DNA from 4 places in the Paenibacillus sp. FSL H7-0942 genome. Region 3 is predicted to be linked to each of the others. Evidence: riboswitches for the same ligand, from Rfam matches in the RefSeq annotation. Region 3 holds a riboswitch; each other region holds the start of a gene.
What was found. A riboswitch is a leader RNA that binds a small molecule or an ion and turns the genes downstream of it on or off. The one in region 3 is predicted to bind thiamine pyrophosphate.
Positions count from the first base shown of each region.

Region 1: linked by a shared signal. The riboswitch ahead of tenA (thiaminase II) and the one ahead of MHI48_RS02375 (ABC transporter substrate-binding protein) in region 3 are both predicted to bind thiamine pyrophosphate.
Region 2: linked by a shared signal. The riboswitch ahead of thiC (phosphomethylpyrimidine synthase ThiC) and the one ahead of MHI48_RS02375 (ABC transporter substrate-binding protein) in region 3 are both predicted to bind thiamine pyrophosphate.
Region 4: linked by a shared signal. The riboswitch ahead of MHI48_RS04730 (ABC transporter ATP-binding protein) and the one ahead of MHI48_RS02375 (ABC transporter substrate-binding protein) in region 3 are both predicted to bind thiamine pyrophosphate.

Region 1 is NZ_CP150279.1:3,633,985-3,639,754, forward strand. Features, by position in the region: gene MHI48_RS16125 (endo-1,4-beta-xylanase) at 1-1,293, shown strand, start outside; TPP riboswitch at 1,500-1,597, shown strand; gene tenA (thiaminase II) at 1,711-2,373, shown strand; gene MHI48_RS16135 (spore coat protein) at 2,584-2,880, opposite strand; gene MHI48_RS16140 (hypothetical protein) at 2,892-3,092, opposite strand; gene MHI48_RS16145 (zinc-dependent alcohol dehydrogenase) at 3,124-4,260, opposite strand; gene MHI48_RS16150 (spore coat protein) at 4,257-4,643, opposite strand; gene MHI48_RS16155 (hypothetical protein) at 4,655-4,897, opposite strand; gene MHI48_RS16160 (hypothetical protein) at 5,086-5,370, shown strand; gene MHI48_RS16165 (L-dopachrome tautomerase-related protein) at 5,624-5,770, shown strand, end outside.
Region 2 is NZ_CP150279.1:762,194-767,963, reverse strand. Features, by position in the region: gene MHI48_RS03570 (zinc ribbon domain-containing protein) at 1-8, shown strand, start outside; gene MHI48_RS03565 (hypothetical protein) at 472-639, shown strand; gene MHI48_RS03560 (hypothetical protein) at 822-1,511, shown strand; gene thiC (phosphomethylpyrimidine synthase ThiC) at 1,893-3,677, opposite strand; TPP riboswitch at 4,093-4,206, opposite strand; gene MHI48_RS03550 (IclR family transcriptional regulator) at 4,356-5,099, opposite strand; gene MHI48_RS03545 (alpha/beta hydrolase) at 5,459-5,770, shown strand, end outside.
Region 3 is NZ_CP150279.1:497,489-503,258, forward strand. Features, by position in the region: gene MHI48_RS02355 (TatD family hydrolase) at 1-503, opposite strand, end outside; gene MHI48_RS02360 (ABC transporter ATP-binding protein) at 585-1,493, opposite strand; gene MHI48_RS02365 (ABC transporter permease) at 1,531-2,289, opposite strand; gene MHI48_RS02370 (thiamine-binding protein) at 2,289-2,579, opposite strand; gene MHI48_RS02375 (ABC transporter substrate-binding protein) at 2,804-3,844, opposite strand; TPP riboswitch at 4,152-4,264, opposite strand; gene MHI48_RS02380 (NAD-dependent epimerase/dehydratase family protein) at 4,408-5,163, opposite strand; gene MHI48_RS02385 (VOC family protein) at 5,181-5,567, opposite strand; gene MHI48_RS02390 (hypothetical protein) at 5,742-5,770, shown strand, end outside.
Region 4 is NZ_CP150279.1:1,040,387-1,046,156, forward strand. Features, by position in the region: gene MHI48_RS04715 (hypothetical protein) at 161-310, shown strand; gene MHI48_RS04720 (ABC transporter substrate-binding protein) at 804-1,877, opposite strand; gene MHI48_RS04725 (ABC transporter permease) at 2,040-2,870, opposite strand; gene MHI48_RS04730 (ABC transporter ATP-binding protein) at 2,860-3,624, opposite strand; TPP riboswitch at 3,782-3,884, opposite strand; gene MHI48_RS04735 (radical SAM/SPASM domain-containing protein) at 4,102-4,977, shown strand; gene MHI48_RS04740 (pectate lyase) at 5,325-5,770, shown strand, end outside.

The sequences.
Region 1 (5,770 bases), 3.1 Mb from region 3:
AAGCAGGCGTATCGATATAAGGAACTGTTGGATTTGTACAAAAAACACAAAGACCACATTTCTTCAGTTACCTTATGGGGACTCCAAGATGAGAAGTCTTACAACAACCAGGCTATGCTGTTTGATTCAGCCCTGAAGGCCAAAAAGGCATACTGGGGACTCGTGGATGAATCCAGTTTGCCTGTGTTGACGCAGAGAGCCGTCTCACTTTCGGGTAAACCGGATATCAAAAAACAGACACAAGATCCGCTCTGGAACAAAGCGGTGTCTACTCCACTGAAGGGTGACTCTTCGGGATCAGCCAGTTTCCGCACTTTATGGGATCATAGTAACCTGTATATCCTCGTGGATGTACAGGATGCAAAGGCAGATGTGAATGACAGAGTAGATATCTTTGTTGATCTCAATAATGGCAAGACCACTTCATATGAAGCAGATGACCGACACGTAATCATTAAGCGGTCGGGCAAAGCTGAGGGTGTGGAGCAGCGTTCATATCGTGTACGCGAGACAAAAGCCGGATATCAGGTTGAATTGTCCATTCCGTGGGGTGGTATCCAAGTCGGATCAGAATATGAAGCCGGATTGGATATCCGTGTGACTGATGGCGGTTCAAGTGGGACACAACCTTATAATCCACTGTACTGGAATGATAGAACACAATCTCAGGAACAGGATACAAGCAAATACGGCGTGATTCAACTCGCCCCTATGCCCAAATCTGCACAAGCTGTGCAAGGGATTGTTCAGATTGATGGGAAGAAAGACACATCATGGAATAAGGCTGCACCATTTGAAGTAAAACGGTTGAACCAGAGCGAAGGTGCAGAGGCAGTGGCTCGCGCAATGTGGTCAGGTGAGTATCTATACCTGCTGATCGACGTCACTGATCCAAACATCATTACAGATAGTATCAACCCATGGGATCAGGATTCGGTTGAGATTTTCCTGGACGAGAATCACCAGCGCACACCGTATTTTCAATATGATGATGCCCAGTTCAGAATCAGTGCAGACAATGTGGGAACCTTTGCAGGGGGTGCCTCACCTGGACGCCTTGTAAGTGCTGTGAAGAAAACAAATAAAGGATATCTCGTAGAAGCCAGAATTCATTTACAATCATTGACGCCCAAAGCAGGAAATGTTCTCGGTTTCGAGCTCCAAATTAACGACAACCAGGGCGGAGGTAAGCAGAGCGTAGCCAAGTGGAATGATACGACCAATGAGAGCTGGAGAAATACTTCCCAGTACGGAATACTCACTTTTGTCGGAAAGAACAAACTCGGGCATTAAACCATCGGCAGTAGTTGCAAGAATAGAAACCATCATAACAGTGGCTGAAACTCAACCATTGTTGTGATGGTTTTCATCGTTTACATACGTCACCAAAGGTGATGAGGGGCGATACAATCTTCCTTGACTATATTTAACAGCCCTTGATATACTAAATGGATGTTATTTTATCTTTTATGGGAATAGGAAAGTAATCAACTACATACAACCGTTTGCGAGGGAGCCTTAACCGGCTGAGAGGGTGTTAAACCGACCTTACCTGATTTGGATAATGCCAACGTAGGGATGCAACGATGAAACACTGTACTTGGGTAGCTCATGCGAACCCCCTTGTTTTAGTGTATTTGTCTGCGAAACATCCATAGGATGTTTCGTTTTTTTGTTTTTAAATACGTACATTATGAATTGGAGGAACACATGTTGACTATTTCAGAGAGACTATATCAGGCAGCACAGCCTGTGTGGAAGGAATGTCTTGAGCATCCCTTTGTTAAAGGAATCGGAGATGGTTCCTTAACGGTTGAACAATTTCGTTATTATTTGCTGCAAGACTACTTGTACCTGTTCGATTATGCCCGCGTATTTGCACTAGGTATTGTCAAGTCGCACGACCCCAAATTGATGCAGTTTTTTAGTGAAAACGTAGATAACATCCTGAATGGTGAAATGAAAATTCATCGTTCTTATATGGAGCGATTAGGAATTACAGAGGATCATGTTTTCCAGGTAAAACCTGCCCTGAAAAATGCAGCCTATACTAACTATATGCTCTCTGTTTCCCATGCGGGTGGCATAGCAGAAGTACTTGTATCCATTCTGGCCTGCTCATGGAGCTATGCAGAGATTGGTCAAGTCCTTGCCCAAAAGCCAGGTGCAGCTGAGCATCCTTTTTACGGAGAGTGGATCACAGGATATGCTTCCTCTGAATACAACAGCAACAATCAATCCCTAGTGACGTTAACTGATAAGCTATTAGAAGGCTGTAGCGAGGGAACGTACCAACGGATGGAGGATATTTTCGTGATGTGCAGTCGCTTTGAGCTTGATTTTTGGGAAATGTCATGGAAGCTGGAGCCTTAAGTTCACTGTAGTCAATTAAAGTAGAGAGCAGCGGCCATAAACAGTCTCAGGATAGAAATAAGTAGAATACGTAAAGGAACGCTTGCAATAAGCGTGTTTCGTGACGATGCCAAAAAAAGGGCGGATAGTATCCGCCTTTTTTCATTGTTGAAATTCTTGACACAGGGACATTTTGTTCTCTGAAGTCTCTGGCTAAAATCAAAAAGGGTGTCAGGACGGAATGTTCATAGCAGTCTGAATGTTTTTCAGATCGAGCTGAATTTGCTCTGCAATATGGTAAGGGTGGTATAAACCATGCTGCACCATGTAATTTGATATCTTTTCATGAGAATCTATGGCTTCATCGAGCTGTTTCATCAAAATTTGTTTGATTTCGGGGGTGGCACATTCGGTCACAGCCATGGCGTAGTTTCTGACACCGCTCTTGGCGTTCATCAAAAAATCCATTGCGATCACGTCATCGGTCAGCGTATTAAGACCAGTCATGTGTTCTAATATTGGGTTCATTTTTTTATCTCCTATACAGTCGCTTTAGACAGCACTCCACCGAGCTCCTGAAGCTGCTGTTGTGATAAGATCGCATCTTGTTGCAAAATTTGCTTGAGCTCCGGGTCGGTTACCAGAGCTTGCATGGTCTTGGATTTAGTCATACAAACCGTCTTGAACGCAGCTATTTCATGTACCTCGAGCATCTCATGCAAAGCGTATGTGGAATCCATTCAGATTGTCCTCCCATGTATCTATTCATATTTAAGGCTTTAAGATGACTTTAATGCAATCGTCCGTTTTTGTATCGAACACTTCATAGCCCCGTTTGGCCTCGCTGAGCGGAATGACGTGCGTAACAATGTCGCCAGGGTCCACTTTGCCAGACGTAACCAACTCGTACATGTATGGCATGTAGTGAATGACCGGAGCTTGTCCGGAACGGATATTCACGTTTCGCTGCATGATATCACCGAGCGGGAATCCGTTATAACGTCCGCCGTATACCCCAGTGACTTGAATGGTGCCACCTTTGCGAACAGCCTGAGATGCAATGATAAATGCGCTCATGGTGCCGCCTTGCAGTTTCATACCGCTGGCTAGAAATTCAAGATCGCTCATCTTGCCGTCCATTCCTACCGCATCAATGACAACATCGGCGCCGCCTTTGGTCATTTCCTTGAGAGTGTTCCCAATATTCTTATCCTGTTCGAAGTTTACTATTTCCACATTGTTTGTTCGCTTCGCATGCTTTAAGCGGTAATCGACATAGTCGACGGCTATGACCCGCTTAGCTCCTTTCAGCCAGCAGAACTTCTGGGCTAGGAGTCCGACCGGGCCGCAGCCGAGCACAATGACCGTATCTCCATTTTTAACGCCGGCGTTATCTACGCTCCAGAATGCCGTCGTCATGGCATCGGCGATCAAGCTTAGCTTTTCGTCCGGTTGTTCGCAGTTTTCAGGGATCTTAAAGTGGGTAAAATTAGCAAATGGGACCCGTAAATACTCCGCTTGCCCGCCGGGATATCCGCCGGTCGTTCCGGAGTAGCCGAAATATGCGCCCATATCCCCGTGTTCGTTGGAATTGTCACATTGGCTTTCCAGCTGATTTTTGCAAAAAAAGCATTCTCCGCATGCGATGTTAAACGGGATGATTACGCGGTCGCCTTTTTTTACCTTGGTCACGCCAGGGCCCACTTCTTCTACGATCCCCATCGGCTCATGTCCGATGACATAGTTTTCCTGAAGGTTAGGGATCATCCCGTGAATAAGATGAAGGTCAGAACCGCAAATCGCGGTACTGGTGATCTTTACGATCATATCGTCCGGTTTCACAATCTTCGCATCCGGCACCTCTTTGACCACGACATTTTTAACCCCTTGATACGTTACCGCCTTCATGCTTTATGTCCTCCAATATGTTCATCTGGGGTCCGATCAAACATCCCTTTACGTGACGTATCACCCGGGAACAGATTCATCTGCCCGATCATCACCGTATTTTTCGCCGAAAGCTGATCGAGTTGGTACTGTTCGTTCAGCTCATAAGGATGAAACCATTTTTTGCGAATCATGAGCTCCGAAATTTCTTGGTGCATTGAAATTCCCTGCTTCAGATGAGTATGCAACAGGGCTCTTACATCCGGTGAAGCCGTTTCCGTCAGGGCGATGGACAAATTACGTACACCCTCCTTGGCACGAAGAAGGAAATCCATGGCAAAAGTCATATCTGCCATTTCCGGCATATTCAATGAATTAATCGGATCTAAATAATCGGTATTCATCTGAGTTCCCCTTAATGTGTTATAGGTGTCGGATTATTCGGAACGGGTGCTTGAAAAGGAGCTCTTGCGTAGATTGCTTGCAGCTCAGCAATCTGTTGTATGGATTGAATTACGTCTTTCTGCATTAATGCTTTTAGCTCTTGGTCAAAGACCAGGCCTTGCATAAGTTTCGACTTAGCGATGCAGAGCGTTTTGAAGTTTAACGCTTCATGCAGTTCCATCGATTCGTGCGGCGCTAGCGTTGGATTAGCCATTCAGAAATGATCCCCTCCTTTTTCATCAAGATTAGATTTTCCAATGCATCGGATCTTATACTAATATGGATCACCGGAGAGGTAAGATCCGAATATTCCCATACAGTCGCAGGGATATATACAAAATCTCAATCCCATACTTATTTCTGTTTAAATGAATGATCTTACTCATGGAAGGAGGAGTCACGGTGCCCAATAAAAACAAAATTGATCTAGCAACCGAAAACGCAAGAAAACCAGCAGAAGATGCACTTAACTCGAGTGGTAGTAATACGCTGGAGCAGCATGCATCTAACGCGGTTTCTAAGGTGCAGACGGCTTTAAATCAGGCAATAAGCTCGTTAAGTGAATCTAATGCGGCAACAAATTCACAAGCGTTGGAGATTGCCAGGCAGCAATTGACCCGAGCAGAGGAATTTTTAGATCAAGCGATAACTTCAGCCAATGCATTAGGTTTACCGGACCAACAATAAAACGGTTTTGGTACTGATAAGCTTGGCAAAGTTTTGCGTTGACGATCGGAAGAAGCATTTTTCCTAGAGCACATATAGTTAACGTCAACATGCTTCGGCTTACGCCGAAGTTTTTTTGTATTTTTAAATGTATCGGACAATTTCAAAATCGAGGTTAAAAAAGAATGATTAAGGGCCAGGCATTAGAAAAAGTCTTGAACATAATTATAGGTAATATCTATTCAACTATGTTGAGGAGGACATCATACAGCCTATGTTACCTATGGAAGAATATTTTGGTAAGTTAGAACTCGTTCATTCCTTTTACGGGGCTATGCCTACAGGCGTTAGTGTATCCGAAACCGGGCGTACCTTTATTTGCTTTCCAAAATGGGGAGATGACGTTAGATTTACGGTAGCG
Region 2 (5,770 bases), 260 kb from region 3:
GTAGATAAAACCAACACGATACCACCTCAGACAGAATCCAAGTTTCTCGCATCCTTCTTCATATCACGTAAGCTGCCGGGTTCGCTCGGCAGTTTTTTTTATATCCGGAACTACATTACCCCCTAAACAACCCGACCATGGTACCAAGTTAGTTAGCATGCTTTGCATCATTTAACCAGATAATATGCCTCATAAGCGGGTACCATTGACTTCCTTAAAATTGGGACTATTCACATAACAACCGATTCGATCCTCCCATATCAAACCTTTCAAATCAGGTCCTTTACTCCTGAATTTTCCTAAAAACGTTTACATCTCCTTAAAACCGGGTAAAATCACTACAATCCAATTGGAATTACGCTTTAAACTCTTTTATTTCGTCTAACAAGTCACATGTACCTATATGCGCACCTGGCATGGTAACCAGTCGAAATACATAATCCAAAAAAACGCATCAAAGGAGGAACCAAGATGATCCGCATGCCTATTCAGCAAATGATCCCGTACCATCACCAATATCCGCGCAACACGGCGACCACTGCTCCTAAAAAGGAGAATGAGAACACTCAAGGTCTATCCTTTCATGAAATTCTGCAACAAAAAATGGCGAAGAAAAATACTTCTCCTTCCCTTAGATAAAAATGGACACCGGACCGACCCTAGTCGAGTCAGGTTATCAACCGTCCTTCCGTAGCTTGGCGGAAGGGCGGTTATTGGCGTTGAGCCATAAACGACTGTACAGTTCTCAGGCATGTTTCTATAATGGTTTAAATATCTAAAAGATCCATGACATATACGAACTGTAAAAGGGGACTTAGCACATGATCACCATTGGTTGTTTTCACGCTCATTATTCCAACATCGCCTTAATTGAAGAGACGCTTGCTCCTTATGAAGTTGAATTGGTCCATTACGTGGATCCAGGTCTGGACCGTCTTAAACATGACGCTGACTTTTCCGCGGTCGTCATTCACGAGAAGGTAGCCCAGACGCTCCAATGGATCGCTGAGTGTCATGCCCATGCCATTCTGGTCACGTGTACCCTGTTTGCGACAGCATTGGAGCAGGAAGCCATACAGGTCCCTGTGCCTGTGATCGGCATAGATGATCCGTTATTGCAGGAGATGCGGCGAGTACCAGGAGATTACATAATAGCATTCACCAATCCGGCAACCGTTGAAGGAACGATGGCACGGTTGAATCGGGTATTACAGCAAGAGGATGAGAATGGGCAACTACACGTTGCCAAGACATCTCAGACGGAAGCGGTGTGCATCCCTGGGACATTTGAGTTGATTATGCGTGGAGATCAGCAAGGGTATCTCGAAGTGGTACGTGAAGGCTTACAGCAGATTGCTGAGCAGCATCCGGGTAAAACGGTAGTGGCAGCCCAGCTGTCTATGGCTCCCGCTGCTGCACAAGTTACAACGAATCGTGGTATTCAGATCCATAGCCCGCTGGCATTGCTTGCAACGTATTTGGAGAAGGATTTGGGCTTGGCTCGACAGTAGCTGCTGATTTGGAGTGAAGTAACAAGTTCTATCTGAAACTATGCAACTATGAACTCACTTACTTAGTAACACCACAAATTAACGAGGTGAACTAATATGCGATTCCTCTATATTGTTTTACTGTTTATAGTAGGTTTTTCCTGTTCCGCATTTCTATACGGAGGAGCACCAAAACTCAGTGATGCTCTTTTATTCGTTATCGCAGGAATTCTGTATAAGATATGGACCACACTTAATCACAAAGCTAATTCTGATAAAGGCTGAGTATGGTTAAGAATACATACATGACATAAAACTAAAAAAAGCCGTTCTTCTCTGCAATGACAGAGAGAAACGGCTTTATCTCTATTTCAGACTGCCCAGCTTGCGCTGTACCGGCGCCTAGGAGCGTGTCCGATATTCCTCGGCCTTTTCCTGCATCCCGGCAGCTACAGCCCCATTCTCGGACAACCCTTTGTCTGCGGCAAAGGCACGAATGTCCTGCGTAATGCGCATGCTACAGAACTTTGGTCCGCACATGGAGCAGAAATGAGCTTCCTTGGCCCCTTCTGCTGGCAGCGTCTCGTCATGGTAGGATAATGCCCGTTCCGGGTCCAGTGACAGGTTGAACTGGTCCCGCCAGCGGAACTCAAAACGTGCCTTGGACAATGCGTCATCGCGGCGTTGAGCACGCGGATGGCCTTTCGCCAGATCGGCGGCATGAGCTGCGATCTTGTAGGCGATGACCCCTTCCCGCACATCATCCTTGTTGGGCAGGCCCAAATGTTCTTTTGGCGTAACATAACAGAGCATGGACGTGCCGAACCAGCCAATCATGGCTGCCCCAATGGCGGATGTGATGTGATCATATCCTGGCGCAATGTCGGTCGTTAGCGGCCCAAGTGTGTAGAACGGTGCTTCTTTACAGATCTCCATCTGCAAGTCCACATTCTCCTTGATCTTATGCATCGGCACATGACCCGGGCCTTCGATCATCACCTGCACATCATGCTTCCATGCGATCTGTGTCAGTTCCCCAAGCGTAGCCAGTTCCGCCATCTGTGCTTCGTCATTGGCATCGTAGATACTACCTGGACGAAGCCCATCTCCCAGTGAAAATGCCACATCATACCTTTTCATAATCTCACAGATTTCTTCAAAATGGGTGTACAAAAAATTCTCCTGATGATGCGCAAGGCACCATGCTGCCATAATGGAACCACCCCTAGACACAATACCTGTCATTCGCTTGGCGGTCATGGGGATATAACGCAGCAGTACACCTGCATGAATCGTAAAGTAGTCCACGCCCTGCTCTGCCTGCTCAATGAGTGTGTCACGGTACAACTCCCAGGTCAGCGCTTCCGCTTCGCCATTCACCTTCTCCAGCGCCTGATACAGCGGCACCGTACCAATCGGCACAGGTGAATTGCGGATAATCCATTCCCGGGTGGTATGAATGTTTTTGCCTGTGGACAGATCCATCACCGTATCCGATCCCCATCGTACCGCCCAGGTCATCTTCTCCACCTCTTCCTCAATGGAAGAAGATACAGCAGAGTTACCTATGTTGGCATTGATCTTCACGTGAAAATGACGACCGATCAACATCGGCTCACTCTCCGGGTGATTGATGTTGGATGGCAGAATGGCCCGTCCACTCGCCAGCTCCTGTCTCACAAATTCCGGCTCCACGCCTTCACGAATGGCGGCGAATTCCATCTCAGCCGTAATGACTCCCTGTCTCGCGTAGTGCATCTGAGTCACGCAGCGTTCTGGCTGTGCCCGCAGCGGTTTGCCACGTAATCCGGGGTACTCTTCAGCGCCGGCTCTCTTCCCTCCGGGCTTCAGTCCGTTATCCTCCGGTTTAACCATACGGCCCTGATAAGCTTCAACATCGCCACGCTCTGTGATCCAACGAGTGCGCAGAGCTGGCAGACCTGCGCGGATATCCGCATGAAATTCGGGATCGGTCATGGGGCCGCTCGTATCGTAGACACGCAGCGGTTCGTTATGCTCCACCCCTTGGGGAGTATTCGTGTCATGAAGGGCTATCTCACGCTCCGGTACAGCAATGTCCGGCCGTGAGCCCTGAATGTAGACTTTGCGGCTGCCCGGAAAGGGCTGAACCCGTCCGGCCGCCCCTGTTTCTTTTTCCACCTGCTGATCGTTATGTTCCTGTTCCATCGCTTGTTGTCCCGTTTGATTTCCTGTACTCATGTCGCTCGTCTCCTCCTCAGTGTTCGTCGCTTGTTTGGTTGGTTTCATCATTAGGTCGCTTACGTACCTGTCCAAATCATGCGCAATGCAGAGAAGAAAGAGCGATCCTACATCAGACCAGGAGAGACACTTTTCATGTACAGTATCAACAGAACGGAGGCTGCCACAGATCATCGATCTATGAGACTTCCCTCCTCATCCAAGCCCACTTTTGCAGGTTAGTGAAAAAGAAGCCCATAGAATCCGCGCTATATCGCCCGTTCCCTGTATATAAAAAAGCCGGTCCCCGAAGGAACCGACTTTTATGTCCATCACCAATAATGCACCTTCAATCAGCTCCTTAACGGAGCCCTACAAGGGTCACATCATGTGGTGGTTGTGGTCATATCGCCGATTACTTCCCTACGCTGGTATGATCCAGATCAGGTGCAAAGGGTCCGGAATCTCATGCGATTCCGTCTCAGTCCGGACAATTCGGACTCCCCCAGTAACGTTAATAAGTTGCGGCTTACATAAGTCCGCTGTTCATATTCAATGAAGCCGGCCCCGCTGGGCCGTCCATTACAGAGTAGCGCAACCGGAACATAAAAACAACCTTTATATTCCAGTACACCAACTCAATTGGAGAAAAACCTTACCTCACCATCAGGATAACATGAGCCCCATTTGCGTAGCAGCATCCTTCAACACAGGTGCGTATTCATGCAATGTCTCCTGTGAGAGTCGGCTGACAGGCCCTGAGACCGAGAGGGCAGCTGCAATATTGCCTCTGCGATCCATAATCGGTACCGATACCGCGGCAGCTCCCGGCTCACGTTCCTCGTAACTTGTGGCATATCCGTTATCCCGGATATCTCCCATCTGCGCCAAATACACTGCGGGATCAATAAACACCGGCCATTCCGGCCCGTTCATCAGTTCTTCACGATCCTCGTCCGTGGCAAACGCCATCAGGACTTTGCTGGAAGCGCCCACAGACAGAGGAAGTCTAACACCGACTGGAGCGACTCGGCGGATCGCCTGATCACTTTGCACAGCCTGAATCCGAATCCGTTCACTGCCGTCACGCAGGTACAGACTCACGGTCTCCCCCAATCGATCTCTCAGTCGCTCCATCGCAGGCAGCAGCAGAATAGCGGGATCATCACTGCGGGACATATGAGCTGACAGCTCCCAGATTCGGATACCAAGTCGGTACTTCTCTGTTGCTGCATCGCGGATCACGAACCCTCGATCCTCCAGCGTAGCCATCAAACGGTGCACTGTACTTTTGTGCAGGCCAATCTGGCTGGCAATTTCGGTGAGTCCCAGATCACTGCGTGTGGTAAAACATAATAATATATCCAGCGCCCGTTCCACAGCCCGGACGGTTAACTTGCGATCTTCCATGGCATAATGCCCTCCTCATGTTTCATCACATGAAACTTGGTTACATAAATTATATGAGAAACGGTCTCATCTGTAAACCAAAAAGAGCCAAAATCAAAATAGGCCAACGTGTAAATTTTTCCTTTTTATAAGACTTAATCCCCTGTAATTTACACACTAAGGTAATGTTACCCATATATCTTAAGAACTATATAACAATTGCGTAACAAATGCCCTCAATCAATTGACTTTGACTATATTGGAACATACGATAAAGATATATTACATTAAGATATCGCTCTGAAGCAGGCTCTGAAATCGACGCAATTCTCTTTTCATGTCGTTGTTATCTTCAACTGAACTTCAAAGGAGGGGCATTCATGTATCAATCATCCCAGAGCGAAGCCCCGCTGCAAACAAAAGTGTCCGATCTGCCCTCTTCCCTATCACCGAGGCTGATTCGGTTCAAACATATTATCGTAGCGTTGCTGCTCTCCGTTGTATTTTTTCTACTGTTTTGTTTTATCGCACTGCATGGTTATATCGCATGGGTATTATCCAATCCAACGGTAGCGCCTGTCTTCTCCAATCCGATGCAAGCCAAGAACATGAAGTATGAAGACATCACGTTCCCGGCAGCAGATGGCAGCCGCACGATGCAGGGATGGTATATACCTGCTGACAATGCTGCA
Region 3 (5,770 bases):
TATTGCTCCAGTAGATCACAGACGATATCCGCATCTTCGTAAACCGCATGAAGGACAAGTGGTTTGTTATGCTTTTTGGCAAGTTGGATGAAACGTTCAAGTAGTTCAATGTACCCGCTCCGATCGAAGCGTTGCCCTGCCTGCTCCGCTTCCTGACGATTGTAATAGGGAAGACCGACCTCTCCGATGGCAGTAGCTTGTCCCATATGCTTCTCGATCCATTGGAAGAACAGGTCCATTTCTGCAATGGACGGCAGTTCCTGTTCCGGATGGAAACCGAAGGCCGGATAGATATTACGTGGATGTTGTTTGGCAAGCTCCAGATTGGCCTGGGCAGAAGCGAGATTCATGGACACGGCAATGACCGCCTCGACTTGCTGAGACGGGAAAGATAGCAGCATCTCGCGTTGTTCGTCAGGCGTATACTGATCGAAGTGAATATGAGCATCAATTAATGGTGCAAAAGCTTGAGAATGCACGAGGGAATTCCTCCTTGTGTTCATTTATATTCTAACTATGTTACGCAGAATTCCTTGTGGTGGATCACCCATTAAAGGAAAATAATAACTTAAAAACCCGCGCTATTATGATAGGCGGGCTTTCTGCTGTTCTTCTCGCATCCACTGTGCAATCTGCCGTTTACGCTCAAGGAAAGCGGATTCCTCCGTAATTTCTTCTCGTCTTGGGCGGTCAAAAGGAACATGTATTTCGTGCAACACCGTTGCAGGTCGGTTGGATAATACATAGACCCGATCTGCAAGTAGCAATGCTTCTTCGATATTGTGGGTGATGAACAGCACCGAGCGGCGGTTCTGTTCCCAGATATCGAGCAGCCAGCGCTGCATGTCGCTACGTGTCAGTGCATCCAGCGCGCTGAAAGGTTCGTCCAGCAGCATGAGTTCCTGCGGACTGAGCAGGGCGCGCAGAAATGCAGCACGCTGCTGCATTCCGCCCGACAGCATATGAGGATACGCCTGCTCGAATCCGGCAAGACCCACGCTGCTTAACCACTTACGAGCTTCCGCAAGTGCTTCGGCCCGAGGGGGAGCACTTGAAGCTACTTCACCAGCAAGCAGTACATTGTCTTCAATGGTACGCCAAGGGAAAAGAGCGGGTTGTTGCGGCATATAACTAATCTTGCCACGCTGTCCCGTTACATTCTGACCGTTCATAAGCACTTGGCCTTCCTGTGGCTTCAGCAGACCACCGATGATATGGAACAGGGTGCTTTTGCCACAGCCAGAAGGTCCAACGATAGCAACAAACTCGCCTTGCTCCACAGTCAGGGACAGGCCGTTCAGAACCGGTAGCTTGCTACGCCGTTCACGGAATGATGCATGAACATTAACAACGTCCAGTGCAGGTGGAACCGGAGCAGGAGTCGTGTTGGCAGGTCGATCAGACGTAGCCGAGTTAAACTTTTCACCGTGCGTTGGCTCCATTACACTTGCTCCTCGTCCAGGCTGGACTTGTTCATCCTGTTGCCGATTCATATGGTCATCACTTCCTAATATACAGATTACTTCTTTACTACCGCCTTTGTGGCCGCCAGCGCACGAGCAGCTTCTCCAGCAGGGCAATGAACAGGAAGAGCAGCAAGCTGAGCGCGACAATAATCATGATCGCCACGAATAGGCGGTCCGTACGATAAGCCGACTTTTGCAACATCATATAATAACCAATACCCTTGTCTGCACCAATCCATTCGGCGATGATGGCGCCCATCACGCTATAGGTAGCGGCGATTTTGACACCGGAGAACACGGATGGCAGCGCATGGGGAAGCTCCAGCTTCCAGAAGATCTGATGACGCTTTGCACCAGCCATGCGCATATAGTTCATCATCGCCGCGTCAGTACGGGTCAAGCCGTCCATGGCCGCCACTGCAACGGGGAAGAAGCAGACCAGAATGATTGTAATCAGCTTGGGCAGTAGCCCGAATCCGAACCAGATTAACAGGAGCGGCGCGAGCGCGATGGTCGGAATATTTTGACTAAGAATAAGTAAAGGATACAGGGCTGACTTGAGAAAAGGGACTAAATGCAGCACCATCGCAATCAGTAATCCAACCGCTGTTCCAGCGGCGAATCCAATCAGCGTTAACTGAATGGTTGCGGAAGCATGCATGCCAAGTCGTTCGGCCTGGGTTGCGGCTTCGCGGGCGATGTCGGACGGTGCAGGCAGCATCCATTTCTCAATATGGAAGAGGGAGACGGCTCCCTGCCATATCGCTATAAAGAGAATAACCGCCACAATGGGCGGCCATACACTTTTGAAATAGGCAGGCATTAGCGATACTTCTCCGTCAGGGTATCCATGCTGAAGCCAGTAGGGCTATGGGCGATTTTGATCTGGGAGATGATGCTTGGGCTGCCAGCCTCCACAAGTACCTCGTGCATTTTACGTACAACTTCCAGCAGTTCCTCCAGTTCCCCCTCCATTGTGGTGTCGAGCGCGTTCACCTGATATTTCAGGCCGGATTGCTGAATAACTTCAATGGCGCGATCAACGTAAGGATAAGAGTTCTCGCCATTTGGCGTTTTCGGAATAACCTGAATGCTAAGTAATGTGCTTGCCATGAGAGATCACGGCTCCTTTCGTGATAAATAAAATGAACTAATGACTGTTACACTTGCCACTTCGATGACAGAATAACCTTCCAATCGCTGTTATCCCCAGATTTTTTTGATTCCCTTTCTCTAAAGGGAAAATCCGGTGATAAAGGCGACCGCTTCGCTTTTTCACGTTATTTCTGTCCTCTCCGTCATCGTGTAAATATTAAGTTCGTTTTATATGAGAAATTTTATTGGGGTAAAAACTCGTTCGTATATGCCTTGCTCACATCGATCTGTTCATCAAGCAGTTTTTTGCTAAACATCCAGTCGGTGTAATTCCGCCACACTTCCTGTTTTTGCTCACCCCAGCGCGGGGCGTCATCTGTGTACTTTGGACTAAGCCATTTCTGGCTTGCCAGTACGAGGTCTTTATCCAAGTCCGGTACGGCCTTGATCAGAATGTTCGCTGCGTCTTCGGGATGATCAATTGCGTATTGATACCCTTCGGAGGTGGCTTTCAGGAATGCTTTCACCAACTCAGGGTCGTTTTGGATCGTCTGCTCGTTTGTTACGAGGACAGGCGTGTAGTAATCCAATGCATCTGAATAATCCTTCACATATAACATGTCGATGGGCTCACCACGCAGTTCGGCTTCAATACCTGTCCAAGCGTAGAAAATCCACGCGAAATCAATATCCCGTTTTACTGCGGTGAAAAAGTCGGCATCACCCATATTAATGTTTTTTACTTTCGATACATCGGCTCCGTCGCCTTCCATAATGGATTGCATCACGGCTTCTTCGACTGGGGAACCCCAACCGCCATAGGTTTTACCTTCAAAATCTTTCGGTGACTTGATATTCCGATCTGCCGGAGCAGCGAACCCGGATGTATTATGCTGAATAACTGCTGCAATGGAGACGAGTGGAACACCCTGTGTGCGGGCTTGAGTTACACTCTCCTGATAACTTACGCCAAAAGGCACTTCATTCGATGCAACCATCGTATCTGCGCCACCGGCACCTGGTTGTACAATCTCCACGTTCAAGCCTTCGGCCTTATAAAAACCTTGGTCTACAGCTGCATACAGGCCGGTATGATTCGTATTTGGTGTCCAGTCGAGCACCACTTTAATATCTTTCAGGGCGGTAGTGTCACCTTCGTTGCTGCTTTCCGTATTTGTGTTGCCGTTCTGCCCAGCTGGGGCAGCTTCTTTGCCACCACATGCGGCTACAGTCACCATAAGCACGCATAAGAGCAACAGTCCCATCGTTTTACGCCATTTCATCTGTGGTTCTCTCCTTCGGTATGTCCGGCCGATTGGCACGGGGTACTCCTTGGCTTCATATCCAATCATCTTGCATAAATCGACAGATTTATACCAGTTGAGATCCGGATGACGTTATTTTTGAACAAGTAAAACGTCCATCGATGTCATTCAAGGAAGCCAGACCGCGTTTAGCGGCAGTTTTTCTTGCAATATCAGGAAGGTGATGCTTCCAGTCTTATACTTTCTGATAGTAACAAAAAAAGCGCCCCGTATTCCGGGACGCGTGCAGGCGTTAGAGAGGTGGCGTTCAGCCATAGGGCTGTGCCATTTCGATATACTCCGATTCCTACGCTGGCATGATCCAGATCAGGTCTAAGGGTTAGTATCTTGGTGGGATACACTCTCAGCCGGCCAATTCCGACTCCCCTGGGAAACTATGAAGTTACGGGCATTACTAGGTGTAATTATAGGCCAGAGGGTAGGACCTGTCCAGTCATGAACTGGATAGGGACACGTATAAGTTATAAACAGGCCGTTATACATATGTATAACAGCCTGTTTGGATGTGTTATTTTCAATAATTATCGTGGGGAATCATATAAGGCAATCTGACTGAGTGCAAAAGCATCGGATTTTGGGTCATAACCTACCTGTTTCTGAGTGGTTTCCAGATTTAATCGTTTAAACCGATTATTCGAGATCCCATGCAGTATGGTGAAGGGTTCCAGATCGGTAGTTGTAATTGCTTTGAACATCAAATCACACAAGTCAGCCGGACTAATATACGCGCTCATATCCCTTGCCTCCAGCACGGGTCCGTCCGGTTGAAAATCATCATATGCACCTATACGTATTGCTACACTTTGTAAACCTTCGGTATACGCAAAATAGGAAGCGAGCGATTCTCCAAAACATTTGCTAACCCCGTACAAATTCCGTGGGCGTGTCGGCATGTCCGGATAGACCTGAGCATCAATGGGATACCCCTCGATCGTCTGTGCACTGCTTGCCAGAATGACTCTTCGTACACCTTGGTCCTTGGCTGCACGGAATACATTAAATGTGCCTTTGATATTGATGTCCAACAACGATTCATAAAATCCGGCATGCGGGGAAGGATCTCCCGCCAGATGTACAACCACATCCATGCCTTCGCAAGCATGCTGACAGGCTTCGGGGTCTGTCACATCCAGTGTCATGATCTCATGGCTTGTCCCTTGATCCGTATGCAGTCTGTCGATATTCAAATCCGTAAGTCGCAGGTGAAATGCTTCTGACAAGTGTTGGGACAAGTCACGTCCAATTTTTCCGGCTGCGCCGGTAATTAAAATGTTCATGAAATCAGCTCCAATTCTTAGCGCTGGAAGAACTCAATCCATTCCTTTTCAGGTCCATAGATGAAGAAATAGCGGTAACCGTTAGGCAATGTAATAATCTCTCCATCGATAAATTCGGCTTCGGTGGCTTGGATGCGTTTGTACTCAGAATCGAGGTCATCCACGTGGATGGCAAAATGGTGCACCGTACCTTCGGAAGGCAGCTTGTCGCTGTATCCTTGAATTAACTCAATCTCAGTCTCATTACTTCCATTGAAGCCAAGGAAGGCGAGCTGAATGATACCGTTGGTATGGGTCACCCGGTCTTTCAATTCAAGACCAACGATCTCCGTGTAGAAACGCAGCGTGGTCTCCAGATCACGAACGGCAATGCCGACGTGGTCAATGCGCTTTTGAAAACTCACAATCAAAAACCTCCTTATGTAGTGAATATTTCTACCATTTTAAGGGATATCATAGAGCTGTACTACATGGTTGTCAAATCCAATTTTAAATTGGAAAAATCATAATTGTTCACAGAATGTTCACTTATGCGGAGGGTTTCCTCATCTCTATAATTACGAAGGTAAACAGAGAGGATGAGAGAATTGCCAACAAGCAAGAAGGA
Region 4 (5,770 bases), 540 kb from region 3:
ATCTAGCCTTGATTGATAGCTAAAAGGTGGATCAAAATAAAATGTAAATTCGCAGATAGACAACAGTACACATACGAAACAGTAAAAAACGAAACGATACAAAATACAGAAAGTGAACCCAGGGTATTTCTCCAAACTCAGGCAAGCAATACTGTGATGGATGTTAGCATCCAACCAGTGTCTTGAAGTCCAGGCTGGTCGATACCCAACTGATTTGGGCACGATCGATCGGGGCACGACTGTTCAGACGATGTTTCTAAAGAACACAGGACGTCTTATTTGGCTGTCAGGTCCTCCTTTTGAAATGTAAGGAACATCAGACACGTTATTCCCAGAATCTCCTGACCAAAACGCTGCAAACAGCTATTTATTCTGATATAACATGTTTCAGGTTCTTTAGATTTCTGCAACCGCTCCAAATCCCTGAATAGGACGCCTCAGATTCGTTAGCGGTCGTAGCATGCTCTGTTTCGATCAAATTAAGGAGCGTTTCAGCTCCCAGTAGGCTTGAAGATAAGCGCTAATTACATTACCAAATACATATCAACAAGCCACCTAAACGCATATCAATCTGCCCAGATGCACATCAAGCCAGTCAAACGCATATCAATCTACCCAATTGCACATCAAGCCACTTAGGATTGTTATAAATTCTGATCCTCCGATGCTTGCTTCAGGCCAATTCCATTTCGCAAAACTTCATGCATTCGATCCTACGTTTTGCTAACTTTGCTTTTAATCACATTGCTTTCATTCCCTTTATGTTCAATCACTTTTCCTTCATTCACGTTGCTCTCCTTTATTTACTCTCCTTGCAGAGTAATAAAAGCATCCTCGGCTTTCACCGATTCAGGAATCAAATCCTGTTCAACGAGCCATGCACGTACATTTTCCCACGATTCCATTTCCTGCCGACCAAATGGTTGGCCTTCTTCATTCATGAGTGGTAGCAGAATTTCCAGGCTTTTGGTTTCGATCTCCGGGTCAAGCGGAGACGTTTCATTCTCATGAGCGAGCAGAATATTCAAGGCTTCTTCTGGATGCTCCGTTACATATTTCTGTCCTTCCTGGACCGCTTTGACGAACCGGGTAAGTTGGTCTTTTTTTGCTTCAATGCCAGCTTCACTCGCAGTCAGGACCAATTCATAATAATCAGGCACGCCATAATCGGTGGGGTTAATTGATTTCATGGCATGTCCTTCTTTCTCCAAAATCAATTGTTCATGGTTAATAAAACCACCCATAATTGCATCCGCCTGTCCGGAAGCCAGCGAAGGAATCAGATCGAACCCAACGTCAACCAGATTCATGTTGTCGGGATTGCCACCATCGTGGCTGATCATCGTACGAACCATCGCTTCATACAGCGGAATCGAAGAATAACCGACAGTTTTTCCTTCAAGATCTTTGGGTGAATTCACGTTGCCATTTGCTTCGGTCAACAGATGCACAAGCGGGTGCCGAACAACAGCAGCAATGGAACGTACAGGAATGTTCTCGCCACGCGCGAGCAAGACTTGGGGCTGGTAGCTTAGGGCCAGATCAATTTTTCCGGCAGCAACAAGTTTGAGCGAATCATTGGTATCCGCAGGCATCTGAATTTCGACATCCAGACCTTGGTCTGCAAAGTATCCTTTTTCCTGAGCCACATAGATGAAGGAGTGTACTGCATTCGGGTACCAGTCGAGCATGATGGACAGTTTATCTTTGGCGTCTGATGCTGGTTCGGTTGCAGACTTGTCTGTTTGTTGTGCGTTGGTCTTAGAGTCTGTTGTTGGCGTATTTTTGCTGGTATTCGTGGTGCTGCATCCGCTAACGAACAGCAAAAGGCTAATGAGCATGATGGGAAGCAGGGAGTATATACCTTTGTTATTCATAAATGAAGTTCCTCATTTCATCGTTTTGATTTGTAGAAAATGGACAACAGCATGTTAATGACAATGTGACAATGAACTGATTGAAGATGCTGCTGAAATTGTGCATAAGGTATGTTCTGAAGATCGTAACTCCTGTATTTACATCTAATTTCTGTCTAAGTATTATCCAACCTTTCTTTTGCCTCCATGACGATGACGCCGTATGCTAAACCGGTTCTCCAGCCAGGTAATCAGTACAAACAAAACGATCCCAAGCAGGGATAACAGCAAAATGGCGGCAAACATCGCATCCGTGTTCATGTTGCTGGACATACGACGGCTGAAGTACCCTAGACCTTTGCTACCACCGAGCCATTCGCCAATCGTTGCCCCAACCACGCAGTACACCACAGACATCTTTAGCCCCGAGAAAAAAGAGGGAAGTGCCAGGGGAACCTGGAGTTTGCGAAAAATATCCCACTTGCTGGCGCCCATGGTGAGCAGCAGTTCACGCTGCTCTGGATCGCCTTGGCGGAGTCCATCGTAGGTACTGACCACAATGGGGAAGAATGCGATTAAAAATACCACTGCGACTTTGCTCCACAACGTGTAACCAAACCACAAGATAAATACGGGGGACAAGGCGATCAGCGGGATGGTCTGACTAATTACAATGAAGGGATATAGGGCCTTTTCAATCGATCCGTTCATATGCATGCCTGTTGCCAGCGTAATTCCAGTCACTATGGACAAGCCAAAACCAACAATAACCTCCATAAAGGTAGCAGGCAGATGGATGGTCAACAGCAGACGACGATGCTCAACCAGTGAGCCTGTGATGGCCGTGGGTGCAGGAATGATGAAGGAGGGCACCCATCCCATACGCACAATCACTTCCCAGATCGCCAGTAAAAAGAACATGAGCAGAATAAACAAACCATATTGGGAAAACCATTTCGAGAGCCACTTTGAACACCACGTCCAAACGCTAACCTCAGCTCTATCATTTTGCATGTAATTGTTCCTCCAGTTGTTGCCTCATCTGCACGAGAGCCGGTTTGTAGATCATGTCCGAATGCCTTGGGCGTGGTAAAGGAACCGTCATCTCCCGCAACTGCTGACCTTGCCCCCCTGGAGTTAACAGAATGATACGGTCACTTAACAGCAGGGCTTCCTCGATGTCATGGGTAATGAACAGCACGGTTTGTCCAAAGTCCTCCCACAGCTCCAGCAACCAGCGATGCATTTCTCGTTTGGTTAAGGCGTCGAGTGCACCGAAGGGTTCATCCAGCAACATGAGCTGCCCGCCTGTAAGCAAGGTACGCAGCAATGCCACCCGCTGCCGCATGCCGCCGGATAACTCATCTGGATAGGCCTGCTCATAACCGGACAAGCCGAACCTTGCCAATCCTGCGATGATATCGGCTCGTAGTTTGTCCTTGTCCTGTCGGCCTGGTGCAAGCTCGGCAGGTAGCATGCAGTTCTCCATGACGGTACGCCAGGATAACAGCAGATCTTTCTGCGGCATATAGGCGACTCGTCCGAGCCGTTGTCCTTGCGGGACATCAGCTATATCGATGGTGCCAACGGTTGGCTCATGCAAGCCTGCGAGCAGCTTGAAGAGTGTGCTTTTACCTGATCCGCTGGAGCCGATGAGCGAGACAAATTCTCCTTGTTGAACCTGAAGTGACACATTGACGAGCACAGGGGACTCTTTTTTTTCGGGAAAAGCAAAGCTTACGTTGTGAATGGTTACATGGTTATCCATCTGATCCTCACCCCCTTGATGTCAGACTACTGCAATAACAACGGCATCCTATACTCTGCAAAAGGAACAAAAAAGACCCACCCATTTCCGGAGAAATGAGTGGGTCTGTAAGTTAAATCCGCAATTTATCTTCACATACATGAAAAATTCCGCTTACTAAAAGGCCGCTCCACTTCCCTCCGCTGGTATGATCCAGATCAGGTTCAAAGGGTCCGAATAGTCATATTCGTCTCAGCCGCAAGGCTCCCCTAGTGCAAAAGTTCAAGATATGCAGTTGTGTGTTCAGCATATATCACTTGAACATGAACTGTAAAGAGGCAGCATGATGGAATTGTTGAGATGAACTTGGAGTCAGACCCGAACAACTGAACAATTTACCTAGGCTCCCTAACCCGATATAATAGTGGTGGCGCATATTGGCCGGATCACAAATGCAGGCGGGATTGTTCTCCCTCCGAAGCAGAATGGGGACCCGAGTTGAAAACGTTCAAAAAAGTATATATTGAGATCACGAGTATCTGCAATCTGGCATGCAGCTTCTGTCCGCAGACACAGCGTGCCAAAGGATTCATTGACCCTGAAGTCTTCAACAATATACTGGATCAAGTTAAACCACACACCAATCATATTTATCTACATGTCAAAGGCGAACCCTTGTTGCATCCCAAAATAGATCTGTTGCTCGATTCCGCACATGAGAAGGGACTCAAGGTGAACATTACAACGAATGGTACACTGCTGCCCAAGACTCAGCATAAATTGCTTGGCAAACCAGCGCTGCGGCAGATGAATTTCTCCCTGCACAGTTTCGATGGGCATGAAGGTTCAACAGACCGTGACGGATACCTGCGTCATATTTTGTCCTTTGTACACGAGGCCGTTAAGCACAATGTCATCATCTCATTTCGGTTGTGGAATCTGACACAGGATAACTTCACAAATGCTCAGATGAATCGAAATCGGGAGACCCTTGAAGTATTGGAACGTGAGTTCAATCTGGATTTCCGCATTGAGGAAAAAGTAGTTCCAGGTAGCGGGGTCAAAATTGCCCCGAATGTATACCTGAATCAGGACCATGAGTTCCAGTGGCCAAGTCTGGATGCACCTGAAGATGACGGTAAAGGATTTTGCCATGCACTTCGCGGTCAGGCAGCTGTGCTTGTAGATGGAACGGTGGTTCCATGCTGTCTCGATGGCGAGGGTGTGATTAACCTGGGTAATGTGCACGAGAAGTCATTCTCGGAGATTATTGAGGGTGAGCGAGCGAACAATCTGGTATATGGCTTCTCCAAGCGGGAAGCTGTGGAAGAGTTGTGTCGAAAGTGCGGTTATCGTAAGAGATTCGGAGCCTGATATTTTATAACAGCAAGCCAGAAGACATTCAAGATCACACATTTGGAGACAAATGTAGTGGTCTTTCTTTGTTATTGGGGATTAAGTGAGGGGTACCAACGTTACAAATGAGCATACCAGAGGTTGATATGAGCATATTGCTTGAGAGACCTAGCATGCAAAAAATGCCGATATGACAGGGATTGTACGATGTCATGATATATCTGATCTAATGATTATTCTAGTTACCTTCCTTATTTGGTAGGATTAGGTTGTGGTTCGGACAGAGGTGCACCTCTGGCGAACTTCCAGTACAAGCCCAGACTGTACACTACCAAAAAACGAGAGAATAAGGGAGGAATAAAGTTATGAAAAAAATGTTGACGTTGTTACTGTCCGCTGGTTTGGTTGCTTCTATATTTGGTGCAGTTCCGGTTGCGGCTGCGCCTACGGTTGTAAATTCAACCATTGTGGTACCAAAGGGCACGACCTATGACGGCCAAGGTAAAACATTTGTAGCCAATCCTTCCACACTGGGCGACGGATCTCAAGCAGAAAATCAGAAGCCAGTCTTCCGTCTGGAGGCAGGGGCCACGCTCAAAAACGTAAACATTGGATCACCAGCTGCTGATGGTGTTCACTGTTATGGCAACTGTAATATATCGAATGTGGTCTGGCAGGACGTGGGCGAGGATGCACTGACATTGAAGTCTGCGGGAACGGTTAACATTACCGGTGGGGCAGCGTATAAGGCTTATGATAAAGTGTTCCAGATGAATGCAGCTGGAACAATTAACATCAAAAATTTCCGTGC